DNA from 3 places in the Streptosporangium brasiliense genome. Region 1 is predicted to be linked to each of the others. Evidence: riboswitches for the same ligand, from Rfam matches in the RefSeq annotation. Region 1 holds a riboswitch; each other region holds the start of a gene.

Region 1 (4,272 bases):
TCCCGGCCATACCAACCTTCCGGGAAGGGGTGCGCCCTTGGGCCACGATGGTAGACACGGGTCATGCGGCCCAGACCAGGTCAAGTTCTGCACTTCTCCGAGGACCCGGAGATCACCCGATTTGTCCCCCACGTGGCAACCACCGCACAAGAACCGGAGGCATATGTGTGGGCTGTGTCGGCCGATCGCTGCCCCGACTACTGGTTTCCCCGCCAGTGCCCGCGCGCCATGGCCTGGACCGTGCCGGACACGACGGACGCCGACCGGGAACGGATCATCGGTGCCGGCTGCGGGCGGCGCATCCATGCGATCGAGTACGGCTGGCTGGAGGCGTTCTTGACCGTGCGCCTGTACGGCTACCGCCTGCCCGCCGAGAAGTTCGTCCCGATCGGTGAGCCGGTGCCGAACGCGATGGTCGCCACCGAGCCCGTCGAACCGCTCGGCCCGCCCGAACCGGTCGGCAGCCTGCTCCAGCTGCACGAGGAGGCCGGGATCCAGCTCAGAGTGCTGGACAACCTCTGGGCGTTTTGGGATGCGGTGACCACCAGCTCTCTGGGCTGGAGCGGCATCCGCCTGCGCAATGCCCGCCCCAGGCCGGCCAGAACAGGCTGACGCCCCCGACGCCCACGTCCCGGTGGTCGCTCCCCCACCGGCAGCGGAGGCCGGCCGCTAGACCTAGCGGGTCCCCTGGACCCTGACCCCCCGCCCACCTGCGTTCCAGCACCTGGAGGGCATCGCGCCGAGGCCGGTCAGGCCTCAGGACCCGTGCGACAGTCCCGGCTCGGGAGGCGGGTGACACTCCGGCTAGCTGACCTGTTGCTCTCCGACGCCTATTGAATCGGAAACTTGTGGTCCGGTAAGAGGTCGGTGGACGAGCGGCTCATCTCCTGCTTCGTGATCGTCGTGCTCACCGGTGCTTTCCTGGCGTTCTTCCACACGCCGAGCGACCAGGTGAGCCATGACGGCGCCCAGGTGATCTATGACGGCTCCTACGAGCCGCTGCGCGGCGTCATGATGGCCGAGGCCTATGCCTCGGCGCTGCAGCTCAGCTTCGACGTGGCCGGCGGCGTGCTCGTGCAGCTGCTTCACCAGTGGTCGTCGGTGCTCCTGCTCGCGGGGATCGTGGTGCGCACGGCGCTCAGCGGCGTGTTCCTCCGGTGGCTGCCCGGGATCGCGCTGCTCGGCCTGGGGGCGCTCAACATGGTCATCGGCTTCACACTGGCCGGGGAGCCGTTCGCCGAAAAGACCATGGGGGGCGTGCCGGCCCTGTGGCGGTACGGCGCGCACCTGCTGCTGGCGCTCGCCATTGCGGCCGCTGCGGTGCTCGCCTGGCGACAGGCGGGCGGTCGACGCCCCAGGGCGCTCCACGTCGTGGTGATCTGCCTGGGGCTCGTGCCGCTGCTGCTTGTGGGGGCTGTCGTAGCCCCCGGTTGGAGTGTTCACAAGTAGATCCGGCCTGGGGTGGAGCAGGCATTGAGAAGATCGCTTCCCGGCATCTCTGTGATCGTTTCCCGGGGTTATGAGGGTGTCGGCTCGGTATATTCCCTGAGATGTTGCTCTTGGTCCGCCATGCCATGCCTGCCTACGGTCCGACCGTCCCACCGCACGAATGGCCGCTCGGCACTGAGGGGTGGCAGGCGGCTCAGCGGCTGATCGCCCGTCTGCCCAAAGACGCCTGCCTTGTCTCCAGCGACGAGCCGAAGGCCTGGCAGACTCTGGGCGGCGACGACACGGTCACGCGTGATCGACGGTTCAACGAGGTCACCCGCGTGGAGCCGTGGGAGGGTAACTACCGCGAGTTGCGGCGCGCCTATGTGGAAGGCGCGGATCATGCTGACTGGGAGCCGCGGGCCGAGGTCGCCAAGCGCTTCGACGATGGGATCACCGAGCATCTCGCACTTGCCAGCGGGCGCCCACTCGTGGTGGCGGCACATGGCATGGCGATGACTGTTTGGGTGAAGGTGCGCCTGGGCCTGCAGAGCCCTGGCGACTTCTGGGCGGACCTCCGCTTTCCTGATGCGCATCTCGTTGATCTGGACTTGGGTACCGTCGAGCGAGCCTTGGCCCTCTGAACATCACCGGAAGGCCTCCGTCCGTAATTCGGCGACGGTGACGTCGACCGCGGTCCCTATGGCGCCCTGGCGCGGACACGGAGGTTCCGCGGGGCTCTCACCCCGTACGGTGGTCTCCCCTTTCGCTGGAATGCCCGGGGGGGACGGTCCTTATCGCATGATCCCTGGCCGTCGCCGGGTGAGCGGCGCGGTGAGGTCGGGAATCCGCTAGCGTACTGAGCGGCGAAACTGTTGCAAGGTGCCTCGCGTCGGTGAGGAGAATCGGGAAGCCGGTGTGATTCCGGCACGGGCCCGCCGCGGTGACCGGGGAGCCGCCGCCCACGCGCGCATGCGCAGCCACTGGCCCGCGAGGGCTGGGAAGGCGGGTGGTCAGGCGTCGATCCGGGAGTCCGAAGACCGGCCTTGCGCTCACAGCCCCTTGAAGGGGCACGAACGCAGCGGGAGCCTGCCCATGGACAGCCAGCTTTACGACGTCATCCACCGCCGCCGTGACGTGCGCGCGCAGTTCACCGGTGAACCCGTCCCCGACGAGGCCCTGCACCGGATCCTGTCTGCGGCCCACGCCGCGCCCAGCGTCGGTCTCTCCCAGCCCTGGGACTTCATCGTCGTGCGCGACCCCGCCGTCCGCGCCGCGTTCCACGGACACGTCCAGCATGAACGCGCGGTCTTCGCCGCGACCCTTGACGCCTCCGCCGTACGGCGGTTCGCCCGGATCAAGATCGAAGGAGTGCTGGAGTCCACACTGTCGATCGTGGTCACCTATGACCCGGATCGGGGCGGCCCCACCGTTCTCGGCCGCCACGCCATCGCCGACGCGGGCCTGTACTCGGTGTGCCTGGCCATCCAGAATCTCTGGCTGGCCGCCACCGCCGAGAATCTCGGTGTCGGCTGGGTGTCGTTCTACCGCGAGCCGTTCCTGAACGACCTTCTCGCCATCCCCGCGCCGATCCGCCCCGTCGCGTGGCTGTGCGTGGGGCCGGTGACCCACCTGGAGACCGCCCCCGACCTCGAGCGGAACGGCTGGCGGGATCGGCGCCCCCTGTGGGCCGCCGTCCACCACGACCGCTGGAGTTCCGGTCTCCACGGCCGCCCTCATCCCGATCGAGCCGAACGCTCCTCCACGCATCCCGATCGAACGGGAATGAGCTGAACGCTCCTCCACGGACGACGGCCTTCCCCGCCTTTCGGGACTTCGCGGGTTCCTCTCGTGACTTTTCGCGGATGACCGGCGATCCGGCCGCCCGGAAACGCGTCGCGTCACGCCGGTGTGATCACGGTTCAGACGGCTCGCCCACCTCGGCGACCAGCTGCGAGACGGTGACGCGACGCGTTCTCAGCATGCGCCGGTGGCGGAGGTGTCCGGCCCCGTGTCGCCGAGGGAGACGAGCAGGCGGCGCAGGAGCACGGTGATCTGGTCGCGGTCGGCGGAGCTCAGGCCCTCCAGGAGCCGCCGCTCGTTGGCGACGTGATGCTCGACGAGCCTGTTGACCAGGCTCAGCCCTTGATCGGTGAGGGAGATCAGGACGCGGCGCCGATGGGCCGGATCGACGGCGCGGTCGACCAGGCCCTTTTTCTCGAGCCGGTCGATGCGGTTGGTCAGGGCGGCCGAGCTGACCATCGCCGCCGTGCTGAGTTCGCCGGCGTTGAGGACGTGGGGAGGCCCGGAGCGCAGCAGGGTGGCCAGCACATCGAACTCCCAGGGCTCGATGTCGTACGCGGACAAGTGGTCCCTGATGGCGCGTTCGAGGAGGCGGGAGACCCGGGACAGGCGACCGATGATCTCCATCGGTGAGCAGTCCAGATCGGGGCGCGCCGTCTGCCACTGGCTGATGATCACGTCCACTCCGTCGTGGAGTCCGTCGGTCGTCATCGTGAGTCCTGTCCTGAGCTGTCCTGAGCGTGGCTTTGTACAGAGGCTAACACTTAGACATCGAAGGATTTGACACTTGCGAACGCAGTGATTTAAGTTTTCGACATCGAAATTTTCGAGGGGAGACTTTGATGAAGATCTTGCTTATCGGTGCCGGCGGTTACCTCGGCTCGGCGGTCGCGGACCACCTGGACGAGGCCGGACATCAGATCGTCGAACTGACCCGCGCCACCGACGACCGCCCGGAGAACGGGCGTGAAAAGCGTGTCGGCGACCTGACCGATCCGCGTTCGCTCACCCAGGCGGTGACCCCCGACATAGACGCTGTGA
Region 2 (4,272 bases), 270 kb from region 1:
TACCAGGCGCAGCGCGTCGAGCTGGTGGCGCAGGTCCAGATGGTTGGTCGGCTCGTCCAGCACCATCGTCCCCGGCCGTTGCGCCAGCGCTCGGGCGATGAGCACCCGCTGCTTCTCCCCGCCCGACAGCCGGTCGAAGGGCGCGTACGCCAGATCGGCCACGTCCAGGCGTTCCAGGGCGTCGGCGATGATCGCCCGGTCGTCGGGGGCGTCCCCGTCGAAGGCGCGCTTGTGCGGGGTGCGGCCCATGGCCACCACGTCGTAGACGCTCAGCTCGAAGTCGCCGCCGCTCTCCTGCAGCACCGCCGCCAGCCTGCGGGCCAGCCATCTGCCCGGCATCCGCCACACGTCGTACCCGTCGAGGAGCACCTGACCGGAGGTGGGGCGCTGCGCCCGGTACAGGGTGCGCAGCAGGGTCGACTTCCCTGCGCCGTTAGGACCGGCCAGGCCGAGCACCTCACCGGAGGGCACCTCCAGCGTCACATCGCGCACGAGGTCCTTGCCGTCGATGCGCACCGAAACCTGCCGTACGGTCAGCGCGGCCGCCCGCTCCGTCATCGCCTCTTTCGTCACGACCGCCTCCGCATCAGCCACATGAAGAACGGCCCGCCCACCAGCGCCGTGATGATCCCCACGGGGATCTCCTCGGGGGCGATCAGCGTCCGCGCGACCAGGTCGGCCACGATGAGGAACGCCGCCCCGAGCAGCGCCGTGGCCGGCAGCGCCCGCCGGTGGTCGGCCCCGACGAGCAGCCGTACGACGTGAGGCATGATCAGCCCGACGAACCCGATGGCGCCGCTGACCGCGACGATGGCGCCGATCATCACGGCCACCAGCACGAACAGCGCCGCCCTGAACCGGTGCACGTCCAGCCCCAGGGAGGCAGCCGCCTCCTCCCCGGCCAGCAGCAGGTTCAGCGGGCGGGAGACGCCCAGCAGGACGACGGTGCCCACCAGCACGGCCGCCGCGGGCACCCACACCATCGTCCACGTCGTCCCCGCCAGGCCACCCAGCATCCAGCGGACGGCCGACTGCGTCTTGTGCGGGTCGCTGGAGGTCACCATCAGGAAGCTGGCGACCGCCGACAGCACCTCGGCCATCGCCACCCCGGCCAGCACCAGGCGCATCGTGGTCATCCGCCCGCCCGACCGGGCCAGGAAGTAGACCGCGACCAGCGCCGCCAGCGCCCCCGCGAACGCGGCGACCGGCAGCGAGAACGCCCCGAAGAAGGTCAGGCCGAACACCACCACGGCCACCGCGCCGACGCTGGCCCCCGAGGAGACGCCCAGCAGCATCGGATCGGCCAGCGGGTTGCGCACCAGCGCCTGCAACGCCATCCCGCAGACCGACAACCCCGCGCCGATGACCCCGCACAGCAGCACACGCGGCAGCCGTACGTCCATGACGATGGTCTCCCGGACCGGAGCCCAGACCGGCTCGGCCAGCGCGGGATGGAGCCGGTGCAACAAGATGCCCCACACCTGCCCGGCGGGCAGGCTGATCGACCCGGCCGCGATCCCCGCCGTGGCCGCCCCGCTCAGCAACAGCGCGCACAACAGCAGCACCAGCAGGTACGGCAGGCCAGGGCGCCGCGCGAGAGGTGCGGTGACTCGGGCGTCGGCGGTCCGGGAGACCTTGGTCAGCTCGCTCACTTGAACCGGCCGGCATGGATCTGCCGGGCCAGCGACTCCACCGCCGACGGCGCCCGGACCCCGAGCACGACCGACGACAGCGGCAGCACCGCGAACCGCTGCTCCTTGATCGCCGGCACGTCCGCGAGCGCCGGGTTCGACAGCAGGAACCTCTTCTTGTCGGCCACCGGCTGGTCGCCGTAGTCGTAGATGACGATCCAGTCGGGCGCCCGCTCGGCGACCTGCTCGAACGACACGTCACCCCATGCCTTGTCCACGTCGGCGAACAGGTTCCGCGCGCCCGCCAGCGTGATGACGTCGTTGCCGACGCCCTTGCCGCCGGCGGTGAACGCGGTCTTGTCACCGCTGTCGTAGACGAACAGCTTGACCGGGCTCACCCCGGCGAGCTTCTCCTTGACCTGTGCCAGTGGCGCGCGCAGGCGGGTGATGAGGGACTCGGCCCGATCGCGCACACCGAAGATCGCGGCGACGTTGCGGATCTCCTGGTCCATCAGGTCCAGGGTCACCGGGCCGGTTGGGCAGTCCTCGATGTTGAGGTAGGTGTCGATCCCGGCCTTGCCCAGCGCGTCGCGGCTGCGGCCCTCCTTCTCGTCGAAGGTGCTGGAGAAGCCGCCGTAGACGAAGTCGGGCTCGGCAGCCAGCAGCGCCTCGTGAGAGGGGTACTCCTTGGCGAGCACCTTGATCCCGTTGTAGGCGGCCTGGTACTCGGGAAGGATCTTGTCATCGAGGTAGCCGGTGCCGATCATCGCCTGCTGTAGCCCCAGCGCCAGCATCACCTCGGTGGCGTGCTGGTTGAGCGAGACCGCCCGCCGCGGCGGGCGCTCGTACGTCGTCTTGACGCCGCAGTTGTCGATGGTGACCGGGAACCCCGCCGCGACCGGTGCGGTGGACGCCGCGGCGGAGGCCTTCACCTCAGCGGGCGCGCCGCCGCAGCCGGCGAGGAGTACGGCGGAGAGCAGCAGGGACAAAGGGCGTCTGCCCGTCATGGATGGTTCCTCTCACGGAATCTGCACCATGGGGCGGTCCTGTCGGAAGGCGGCGGAAACCGGCCCGGGAGACGTCTCCGGGCACGCGTCGGCGCACCGGCCACGCGGCACCGCCACGCGGCGCGCTGTTCATCGGCCCATCGGGCATGCCGACCCGCTCCTCTCCGGGGAGATCCGCCCCAGTTCTATCGAGGAGGCGACCGCGTGAGTCTCCTGGCTCTCGGGTCGAGGCTCGTCCCCGCCTTCCCACCCCGGAGTGGGGCAGTGGCCGTATGGGGATCCGCTCGCCGATCACAGTGGCGGTACCGCGCCGGATTCACACCGGCTTCCTCGACCGCGCTCGCCTTTCCGTCATCATTACACGAAGCCATCAATTCACTGAATACCGGTGATGTGGTGAATCGCATTCGGAGCACCGCACGGTTCTTCTCAGCCGGTCAGCGCGACGGAGGCGCCCGATCGGCCGGTCTACCCTTACGACGGCGGTGTCCGTTCAGCGCACCGGCTGGCTAGAATCCCGCTGTGGATGGTTCGTCCGTGCCCGACCGGGTGCGGACGTCGTAAGAGGGAACCCGGTGGGAATCCGGGACTGCCCCGCAGCGGTGAGTGGGAACGACCGCCGTCATACGCACTGGGCCTGTGGCCTGGGAAGCGACGGTCAGTAGGTCACGCCTTGTTCAGGTGTGGTGCCCGCGAGTCCGAAGACCTGCCTTCCGCCCGTGCACCGACCGGTGCGCGGTGGTTCGCGGCCTCGTGGGAGGGCCTGGGACGCGCCCGCAGGACCTGCCTGCTGTGCGCTTCTTCCTCCTGCCCGGCCGCATCCTGGCAATAGCGAGGGAAGCTGCCATGACAACGACGATCCTCGGGTATCCGCGCATCGGCGCGCACCGAGAGCTCAAATTCGTCACCGAGGAGTACTGGGCCGGGCGCGTCGGCGAAGAGGAACTGCAGTCCACGGCCTCGACGCTGCGGCGGGCGGTGTGGACCGAACTGCGGGACTCCGGCCTGGGGACGATCCCGTCGAACACCTTCTCCTTCTACGATCACGTGCTGGACACCAGCGTCATGGTCGACGCGGTCCCCGACCGGTACCGGGCGCTGTCCGGCCTGGAGCGGTATTTCGCGATGGCGCGCGGCACCGCAGACATCCCGGCGCTGGAGATGACCAAGTGGTTCGACACCAACTACCACTACATCGTCCCCGAGCTGTCCCTGGACGCCCGGCTCCGGCTCGCCGACGGCGCGCAGGCGAAGCCCGTGGCCGAGTACCTCGAGGCCAAGACCCTGGGGGTCGAGACCCGGCCGGTGCTGGTCGGCCCGCTGACCTACCTTCTGCTGGCCAAGGCCGCGCCGGGCTCGCCTGAGGGGTTCGTGCCGCTGGATCTGCTGGGCGCCCTGGTGGAGGTCTATGCCGAGCTGCTGGAGCGGCTCGCCGGAGCCGGCGCGCAGTGGGTGCAGCTGGACGAGCCGGCACTGGCCGGGGATCTCGGCGCGCGGGAGGTCGAAGCACTCGAGCGGGCCTACCGCCGCCTGGGCGGGCTGTCCAGCCGCCCGAAGATCCTGCTGGCCACCTACTTCGGCACCGTCGCGGCCGAGGCGTTGAAGGTGGTCGCCTCCACCGCGGTCGAGGCGAT
Region 3 (4,272 bases), 1.4 Mb from region 1:
GTGCCGATCCGGCCGGCCGTGCCCTCCTCGGTCAGGCCCAGCGCCTCGCGGAGCCCGGGGAGGGCCTCCGCGCCCGCCCACATCTGGCGGGCCCGGAGCATCGCGAGCACCAGGTCGACGCGGGTCCCGCCCTCCGGGGCGGCGCCCAGCACGTGGAGGCCGTCACGGATCTGGACGTCCTTGACCTCGCACAGCCAGCCGTCGACGTGCAGCAGGAAGTCGTCGAACTCGGCGTCGTGCGGGCGGTCCTCGATGCCCAGGTCGTGGTCGAGCCGGGCGGCCTGGATCAGGGTCCAGATCTGGGCGCGGATCGCGGGGAGCTTCGCCGGGTCCATCGCGGCGATGGAGGCGTGCTCGTCGAGAAGCTGCTCCAGCCGGGCCATGTCACCGTAGGTGTCGGCGCGGGCCATCGGCGGGACGAGGTGGTCGACCAGGGTGGCGTGAGCGCGGCGCTTGGCCTGGGTGCCCTCGCCGGGGTCGTTGACCAGGAAGGGATAGATCAGCGGCAGGTCGCCGAGCGCGGCGTCGGGGCCGCAGGAGGCCGACAGCCCGGCCGACTTGCCGGGCAGCCACTCCAGGTTGCCGTGCTTGCCCACGTGCACCACGGCGTGCGCGCCGAAGCCGTCGGCCAGCCACCGGTAGGCCGCCAGGTAGTGGTGGCTGGGCGGCAGGTCGGGGTCATGGTAGATCGCGATGGGGTTCTCGCCGAAGCCGCGCGGCGGCTGCACCATGACCACGACGTTCCCGGCGCGCAGCGCGGCCAGCACGATCTCGCCGTCCGGGTCGTGCGAGCTGTCCACGAACAGCTCGCCCGGCGCGGGCCCCCAGTGCTCCTCCATCCCGGCGCGCAGGTCCGCCGGGAGCGTGCCGTACCACTCGGCGTACCGGCCCGCCGCGATGCGCACCGGGTTGCCGGCGAGCCGCTCCTCGGTGAGCCAGTCGGGGTCCTGCCCGCCGGCCGCGATCAGCGCGTGGATCAGCGCGTCGCCGTCCTGCTCGGTCACGCCCGGCAGTTCGCCCTCGGCGCCGATGTCGTAGCCCCGCTCACGCATCACCGCCAGCAGCCGCACCAGGCTCGCCGGGGTGTCCAGGCCGACGGCGTTGCCGATCCGGGAGTGCTTGGTGGGATAGGCCGACAGCATCAGCACGATCCGCCGCTCACCGGCCGGGATGTGCCGGAGCGCGGCGTGCCGTACCGCGATGCCGGCCACCCGGGAGGCCCGCTCCGGGTCGGCGACGTAGACGGTCAGCCCGTCGTCGTCGATCTCCTTGAAGGAGAAGGGCACCGTGATGATCCGGCCGTCGAACTCGGGGATCGCGACCTGGGTCGCCGCGTCGAGCGGGGACAGGCCGTCGTCGCTGTCCTCCCAGGTGGACCGGCTGCTCGTCAGGCACAGGCCCTGCAGGATCGGCACGTCCAGCCCGGCGAGCGCGCCGACGTCCCAGGCCTCGTCGTCGCCGCCGGCCGACGCGGTGGCCGGGCGGGTGCCGCCGGCCGCGAGCACGGTCACCACCAGGGCGTCCACCGTGCCGAGGACCTCCAGCAGGCCGGGCTCCGCGCTGCGCAGCGAGGCGCAGTAGACGGGCAGTGCCCGGCCTCCCGCGTCCTCCACCGCCGAGCAGAGGGTCTCCACGAACGCGGTGTTCCCGGCGACGTGGTGGGCCCGGTAGTAGAGCACGCCGATGACCGGCCCGTCCTCACGGCGGGCCACGCGCTCCAGCACCCCCCAGCCGGGGGTGGGGGCGGGCGCGGCGAACCCGTGCCCGGTCAGCAGCAGGGTGTCGGACAGGAACCGGTGGAGCTCGGTGAGATTGGCCGGGCCGCCGTGGGCGAGGTAGGCGTGCGCCTCGGCGCAGACCCCGCCGGGAACGGTGGACAGCTCCATCAGCTCGGCGTCGGGCGCCTGCTCACCGCCGAGCACGACGACGGGCCGGGGCCCGGCGAGCAGGGCGTCCAGGCCCTCCTCCCAGGCGCGGCGGCCGCCGAGCAGCCGGACCACCACCAGGTCGGCGCCGTCGAGAAGGGGCGGCAGGTCAGCCGCGGCGAGCCGGGCGGGGTTGCCCAGCCGGTAGCCGGCGCCGCTCGCGCGGGCGCTGAGCAGGTCGGTGTCGGAGGTCGAGAGCAGGAGGATCACGCGCCGCACCCCCGCGGAGGCGGCGTGGTACGGCTCGGCGGGGCCACGGGGTGGCCCGGGAACGGCGAAAAGCGCACAGGGCTTCCTCCCTCGGGGTCCTCGCCCCGGGTCGTCGTCGGCTACGACGGCTGGAGTCTCCTGGCTCCCGGATCGATGCTCCCCCCGGCCTTCCCGTCCGTCTCCGGACAGTGGCCTGAGTGGGGTTCGCTCCCCGGTCACAGTGGCGGGACCGCGCCGGTTTCACACCGGCTTCCTCCCTTGCCGTCGCCAACGATCAGACTACGGCAGCCCCGCTCATTGCAAGAAACTGGCTTAACATCCTCTCCGTGGTCATTGGCGACTTTTCCGGACGATCGCGACTCGACGCATGTCCCGGGGCGCTCCAGGTGCATGCCGCGGCCGACGGCGGCCTGGCGCGGATCCGCGTCCCCGGCGGCCGGCTGACGGCCTCCCAGCTGCGCGGACTCGCCGACGCGGCGGCCGTCCACGGGACCGGCGTCATCGAGCTGACCTCCCGTGCGAACGTCCAGGTGCGCGGGCTCGGCGAGGGGGACGGATTCGCGGCGCGCATGGCGGAGGCCGGGCTGCTGCCCTCGTCCACCCACGAACGGATCCGCAACGTCCTGGCCTCCCCGCTGACCGGCTGCGACGCGGAGGGGATCCTCGACGTCGGTCCGCTGGTCTCCGAGCTGGACCGGCGGCTGTGCGCCCGGCCGGGCCTGGCCGGCCTGCCGGGGCGGTTCCTGTTCGCCCTCGACGACGGCCGGGGGGACGTGGCCTGGCTCGGCCCCGACGCCGGGATGCTGCCGACCGGCCCGGAGGAGGCCGCCCTCGTCCTCGCGGGCGCCGACAGCGGCCTGCGCGTGCCGGTGACCTCGGCGGTCACCGCCCTGCTCGCCGCGGCCGAGGCGTTCCTGGCCGAGCTCGCCGCCCGGGGCGTGCATGCCTGGCGGATCGGTGAGCTGCCCGGCGGCGCGGAGCCGGTCGCGGCCCGGGTCCGCGCCACCCTGGAGACCGGAGGGGCCGGCCCGGTACGGCTCCGCCCGCCCGCGGAACGCGTCCGGACCCCGCCGCCGGCCGTGGCGGGGGGACCGGTGGGAGCCGTCCGGCAGCCCGGCGGGCGGGTGGCCCTGGGCGTCGCGGTGCCGCTGGGCCGGCTGACCCCTGCCCAGGCGGAGCTCCTGGCCGGCCTGGCCTCCGCCGACGGGGTACGGCTGACGCCGTGGCGGGGCGTGGTCCTGCCCGGTCTGGCCCGCGTGGACCTCCCCCGGGCAGTCGCCCGGCTGACGGAGGCCGGCCTGGTCACCGACCCCGACTCCCCGTGGATCGGCGTGACGGCCTGCACCGGCCGCCCCGGCTGCGCCAAATCCCTGGCCGACGTGCAGGCCGACGCGGCCCGCGCCACCGTGCCCGCCGGGGACGGGGCCGCCGGGACGCCGGGGACGGTCGCCCCCCGTGCGGCGGACCGGCCGCGCACCGGTACGCTCCCCGTGCACTGGGCGGGCTGCGACAGGCGCTGCGGTCGCCCCCGGGGGCGGGTCGCGGACGTGGTCGCCACCGGCGACGGCTACCGCGTGAACCTCAACGGCCGGAGCCTGAACTGTACGGACATCGAAGAGACCACGGCCGCGGTGACGGCCGCCAGAGGGGGATCGTGACCGACTACGTCCGCGACGGCGCGGAGATCTACCGCCGCTCCTTCGCCACCATCCGCGCCGAGACGGATCTGAGCGGCCTGCCCCCGGACGTCGCCCAGGTGGCGGTCCGGATGATCCACGCCTGCGGGATGGTCGACCTGGTCGCCGACCTCGGCTGGTCGCCCGGCGTCGTGGCGTCGGCGCGCGCGGCCCTGCGGGCGGGCGCGCCGGTGCTGTGCGACGCGATGATGGTCGCCTCCGGGGTGACCCGCCGCCGCCTGCCCGCCGGCAACGAGGTGATCTGCACGCTGGGCGAGCCGGGCGTGCCGGAGCTCGCCGCACGGCTGGGCACCACCCGCAGCGCCGCCGCGCTGGAGCTGTGGCGCGACCGGCTGGAGGGCTCCGTGGTCGCGATCGGGAACGCGCCGACCGCGCTGTTCCGGCTGCTGGAGATGGTCGAGGAGGGCGCCGGCCGGCCGGCCGCCGTGCTCGGGATCCCG

The links. A riboswitch is a leader RNA that binds a small molecule or an ion and turns the genes downstream of it on or off. The one in region 1 is predicted to bind cobalamin.
Region 2: linked by a shared signal. The riboswitch ahead of J2S55_RS40350 (ABC transporter substrate-binding protein) and the one ahead of bluB (5,6-dimethylbenzimidazole synthase) in region 1 are both predicted to bind cobalamin.
Region 3: linked by a shared signal. The riboswitch ahead of cobN (cobaltochelatase subunit CobN) and the one ahead of bluB (5,6-dimethylbenzimidazole synthase) in region 1 are both predicted to bind cobalamin.

The regions. Positions count from the first base shown of each region.
Region 1 covers NZ_JAUSRB010000002.1:7,185,565-7,189,836, forward strand. The annotation lists gene J2S55_RS41735 (DUF6886 family protein) at 64-612, shown strand; gene J2S55_RS41740 (cytochrome b family protein) at 847-1,449, shown strand; gene J2S55_RS41745 (histidine phosphatase family protein) at 1,551-2,072, shown strand; cobalamin riboswitch at 2,297-2,491, shown strand; gene bluB (5,6-dimethylbenzimidazole synthase) at 2,524-3,222, shown strand; gene J2S55_RS41755 (MarR family winged helix-turn-helix transcriptional regulator) at 3,406-3,942, opposite strand; gene J2S55_RS41760 (NAD-dependent epimerase/dehydratase family protein) at 4,074-4,272, shown strand, end outside.
Region 2 covers NZ_JAUSRB010000002.1:6,919,309-6,923,580, reverse strand. The annotation lists gene J2S55_RS40360 (ABC transporter ATP-binding protein) at 1-558, opposite strand, end outside; gene J2S55_RS40355 (FecCD family ABC transporter permease) at 570-1,652, opposite strand; gene J2S55_RS40350 (ABC transporter substrate-binding protein) at 1,649-2,638, opposite strand; cobalamin riboswitch at 2,825-3,018, opposite strand; cobalamin riboswitch at 3,149-3,366, shown strand; gene metE (5-methyltetrahydropteroyltriglutamate--homocysteine S-methyltransferase) at 3,485-4,272, shown strand, end outside.
Region 3 covers NZ_JAUSRB010000002.1:5,785,810-5,790,081, reverse strand. The annotation lists gene cobN (cobaltochelatase subunit CobN) at 1-2,135, opposite strand, end outside; cobalamin riboswitch at 2,250-2,438, opposite strand; gene cobG (precorrin-3B synthase) at 2,462-3,793, shown strand; gene J2S55_RS34970 (precorrin-8X methylmutase) at 3,790-4,272, shown strand, end outside.